Regions from separate parts of the Mesorhizobium bavaricum genome, predicted to be linked through region 2. Evidence: riboswitches for the same ligand, from Rfam matches in the RefSeq annotation. Region 2 holds a riboswitch; the other holds the start of a gene.
The links. Region 2 has a riboswitch for cobalamin ahead of AC1RZR_RS18230 (DUF1636 family protein). Riboswitches for the same ligand answer to the same signal wherever they lie in the genome.
Positions count from the first base shown of each region.

Region 1: it holds a riboswitch for cobalamin, as region 2 does, so the genes downstream of both, metE (5-methyltetrahydropteroyltriglutamate--homocysteine S-methyltransferase) here and AC1RZR_RS18230 (DUF1636 family protein) in region 2, are expected to answer to the same signal.

Region 1 is NZ_JBXAYV010000001.1:262,297-264,494, forward strand. It holds gene AC1RZR_RS34010 (cytochrome P450 family protein) at 1-449, shown strand, start outside; partial or broken gene AC1RZR_RS34015 (cytochrome P450) at 416-709, shown strand; cobalamin riboswitch at 984-1,183, shown strand; gene metE (5-methyltetrahydropteroyltriglutamate--homocysteine S-methyltransferase) at 1,300-2,198, shown strand, end outside.
Region 2 is NZ_CM165566.1:3,718,607-3,720,804, forward strand. It holds gene cobW (cobalamin biosynthesis protein CobW) at 1-771, opposite strand, end outside; gene AC1RZR_RS18230 (DUF1636 family protein) at 774-1,202, opposite strand; cobalamin riboswitch at 1,242-1,445, opposite strand; gene AC1RZR_RS18235 (winged helix-turn-helix domain-containing protein) at 1,475-2,198, opposite strand, start outside.

The sequences.
Region 1 (2,198 bases), on a different replicon from region 2:
CGCAGCAACTGCACTTGGTGCGCAGCGGCCAAGTTCCGTGGTCACAGGCGATCGAGGAGATCCTGCGCTGGGGCAGCTCAGCGGCCAATCTGCCGTTCCGCTATGCCACCCAGGACGTGGAGATCGACGGATGCATGGTCCGCCGCGGCGATGCCGTCCTGATGGCGTTCCATGCGGCGAACCGGGACGAAAAGGCCTTCGGTCCCGGCGCCGACAGGTTCGATGTCACCCGGCGGCACAACCCGCACCTGTCATTCGGCGAGGGGCCGCATTCCTGCCTGGGCGCTGCGCTGGCGCGCCTGGAATTGCGCTGCGCCTTCCCCGCGCTGTTCGGGCGGCTGGAGGATCTGGCGCTGACCATCGCTGCGGAGGACGTCGTCTACATGCCGTCTTACGTCATTCGCTGCCCGCAGCGCCTGCCGGTCAGCTTCCGCCCTTCCGTCGCTTAGAGAGTGCGGCATTCACCGCGGATTCGGTGATTCTCGGTTCGCCGGGATGGCTGGTCTCGCACGAGGGGGGCGAGCATGCCCGGTTACGCACGATCGTGACGCCGGCCTTCAGCAACCGCAGGGTGAAGCTGCTCGCGCAGCAGGTCGAGGCGATCGCCACGCAGTTGTTCGAGACGCTGACGGCCCAGCCCCAACCCGCCGACCTGCAGCGCCACCTCTCCTTTCCGCTACCGGACGTGGTCATCAGCGCGCTGATGGGCGAATGCGCAAGCACGCTGAGCAAAGCCGAGCGGGGAACAACTACCGGGATTCCCGGGGGACCGTGACGACCTGGCCCGACTTTACGCCCTTGAGCCCGGCGACCTCGATCTGATCCGGCGTCGCCGATGGGGACAAGGACCTCTCCGAGCCTGCACTGATGAGAGGCGGCATCATACGCGGCTTTGGGCGAAAGAGACCGATCAGCGCAAGGGCATTATTCGCATCATCACATAAACATCCCGTTATATGTATTGACAAGGAGCGAAGCGGCTGTGATTGTGCGTATGTCATGGTTCTCCGCGCGGCACTGCCGTAGCGGAGCTAAGAGGGAAGCCGGTGCGATGCCGGCGCTGCCCCCGCAACTGTTAGCGGCGAGCCAAGCCCATTGGTGTCACTGAGGCGAACGGCCTCGGGAAGACGGGCAGAGGCTTTGACCCGCGAGCCAGGAGACCTGCCACGACGAACAACGTCCACGGGCGGGGTGTCTCGGTGGTCGCAGTAGCCCGGCTTCGTGCCGCCTGCTCGCGCGTTCCTTGTCCCCACGCCCCAACCATCGGGGTATGGCATGACTGTCTCTCAACAAATTCCTGTGGCAACGCTCGGCGTGCCGCGTATCGGTCGACGGCGGGAACTGAAATTCGCGCTTGAAAGCTACTGGTCCGGAAAATCTCCCGCTGCCGACCTGCTCGCGACGGCGAAGGCGCTACGCGAGGCTAGCTGGAGGGAGCAGCACGATCACGGCGTGTCGAAAATCCCGTCCAACGATTTCTCGCTTTATGACCATGTGCTCGACACCGTCACCATGGTCGGCGCCGTGCCGGCACGATACGTCTGGACTGACGGCGAGGTCCCACTCGATACCTATTTCGCCATGGCGCGCGGCAACCAAGGTCAGAACGCTGATTGTGGACATGCCGGTGACGAGCATGCGGCCAACGGGCATGGCCTTGCCGCGATGGAAATGACCAAATGGTTCGACACCAACTATCACTACATTGTGCCGGAACTCACGGACGATCAGAGCTTTGCCCTCTCGTCGGCGAAACCGGTCGATCATTTCCTCGAGGCCAAGGCGCTCGGCATCCACACGCGCCCGGTCCTGCTTGGACCGGTCACCTTTCTCAAGTTGGCGAAGTCATCTGAGAAAGGTTTCAACCCTGTCGCGCTCCTGCCACGGCTGCTGCCCGTCTACGAGGAGCTCCTGCGGAGGCTGAGGCTCGCGGGAGCCGATTGGGTGCAGATCGATGAGCCGGCCCTCGTGCTCGACCTGATTCCCAACGAACGGGATGCGCTCCAATTCGCCTACTGCCGGCTGTCAAAAGCAGCACCGGAGTTGAAGATCATGGTCGCTACCTATTTCGGATCGCTGGGAGACAATCTCGAGACCGCAATTTCTCTGCCCGTGGCGGGACTGCACGTCGATCTCGTGCGCGCTCCAGAGCAGTTGGAGCCCGTCGGCCGGCTCGCGCAGAAGGACCTTGTGCTCTC
Region 2 (2,198 bases):
AAAACTGTCGAAGTCGTCATGCTCGTGGTCGAGCTCGTCGTCGTGATGGGTCTTACGGTTTTCGATGTCATCCTCGACGGCAAGGCCAAGGCCGAGCAACACCGACGGATCGACCTTGCCCTGCGACGTCGGCACGATCTTCACGGCGCGAGCGATGTGCTCGTTGATGATGGCGTTGGCGCGGGCCGAGCCGGCGGCATCCATCAGGTCGCTCTTCGACAGGATGATCAGGTCGGCACAAGCGATCTGATCCTCGAACACTTCCTCGACCGGATCGTCGTGATCGAGTGTCGTGTCCTGCGCGCGCTGCGCCTGAAGTGCGTCCATGTCGTTGGCGACACGGCCTTCGGCCAGCGCCGGTCCATCGACGACGGCGATGACGCCATCGACCGTCACGCGGCTCTTCACCGTCGGCCACTGGAAAGCCTGGACCAGCGGTTTGGGCAGAGCGAGGCCGGAGGTCTCGATCAGGATGTGGTCGACCTTCGGCGTCAGCGACAGGATCTGGTCGAGCGCCGGCACGAAATCGTCGGCAACGGTGCAGCAGATGCAGCCATTGGCCAGTTCGACGATGTTTTCCTCGGGGCATGTGTCGATGCCGCAGCCCTTCAGGATCTCGCCGTCGATGCCGATGTCGCCGAACTCATTGACGATGATGGCGATCCGCTTGCCGCCGGCGTTTTCCAGGAGATGGCGGATCAGCGTCGTCTTGCCGGCGCCGAGGAAGCCGGTGACGACGGTGCAGGGAACGCGGGAGACGGAAGCGGTCATGATCAGTCCTTCAACAGGTCGAGGGGAGGGATGCGGGCGACGAGGCCACGCTTCAGGCTATCGGGGCGGCCACGCCAGGGAATGAGGCCGTCGGTCGAGGTGGCGAAGAGTTTTGCGCCAGAGACGAGGTCGGCGCCGCTGGTCGCGGTCAGGTCGCCGAAGACATAGCTCCAGCAGCCATCGCGCAGGATGGCGGCACTAAGCCGGCGCTTGCAATTGCCGAGGCATTCGACGCTGCGGACCCGAACATCTTCGCCAGAAGCGGCGCGGCGCGTGTCCTCGGCCAGCAGTTCGCCGGCGCGGGGATGGGCGTCGGAGCCGGTTTCGTCGCGACAGGAGGCACAGACGATGACGGTGACGCCGGCCAGGGCATCATCATGGCCGGACGAAACATCCGCTGTGCCAGCCGAAAAACTGCTGTCATGGTCCAAAAATCGAACTCCTTGCCCGGAAACCCGCCGGGCGATCGGATTCTGTAGTCGTAGACGGCAGGTCTCCTGGCTCGCGAGTCCTCGCCTTGGTGCCGCCTTCCCGGGACCGTCCCAGTGGCTTTCGGCCTTGGCTCTTCGCTTACAGTTGCGGGGACAGCCGCGGATTTGAGACCGAGATCCCGCACCGCATTCCCTCTTGGCTCCTCTCGTTGAAGAGAAGAGACCGTCTGGAACGGATTTAGGCTTTTGCGGGCAGTGGTGTCAACGCGAGCTTACGACACGGTCAGGTCGGCCAGCGCCGGACCCAAATCACCAGCCGGGGTGACTTCGAGGCGTTCGAGCCCCAGCCATCCCTGCATGGACTTCAGTTCCTCGAACAGTTGGGCTGCGGTTTCAGCCGGCGCGCCGGGCTCTGCGTAAGCAGCATGGACGCGTAACACGCCGGCCGGTCGGTCGGCCTTGAGGTCGACGCGAGCGACGATCCTGTCACCGAGCAGGAACGGCAGGACGTAATAGCCGTATTGGCGCTTTTCGGCCGGCGTGTAGATCTCGATACGGTAGTGGAAATCGAACAGTCGCTCGGTGCGCGACCGTTCGAAGACCACCGGATCGAACGGCGCCAGCAGAGCGCGGGTCTCGATTTTTCGTGGCAGGCGGGCGTCTTTATGAAGATAAGCCGGCTTGTCCCAGCCTTGGACGCGTACCGGCAACAGCTCGCCGAGTTCGACCAGTTCCTCCAGCCGGCCTTTCATGTCGGCGGGCGACAGGCGGTAGTAGTCTCTTAAGTCGCCGGCCGTCGCAATGCCGTGGGCGCGGGCCGAGATGCGCAGCAACTCGCGATGCGCGTCCTCGGCGGCCGGCACCGGCAGGTCGAGGATCGCCTGCGGCAGCACGCGCTCCGGCAGATCGTAGAACCGCTCGAAACCGCGACGGTGGGCCGTGGTGATGCGCCCGGCCCAGAACAGCCATTCGAAGGCATGCTTGGCATGGCTCCAG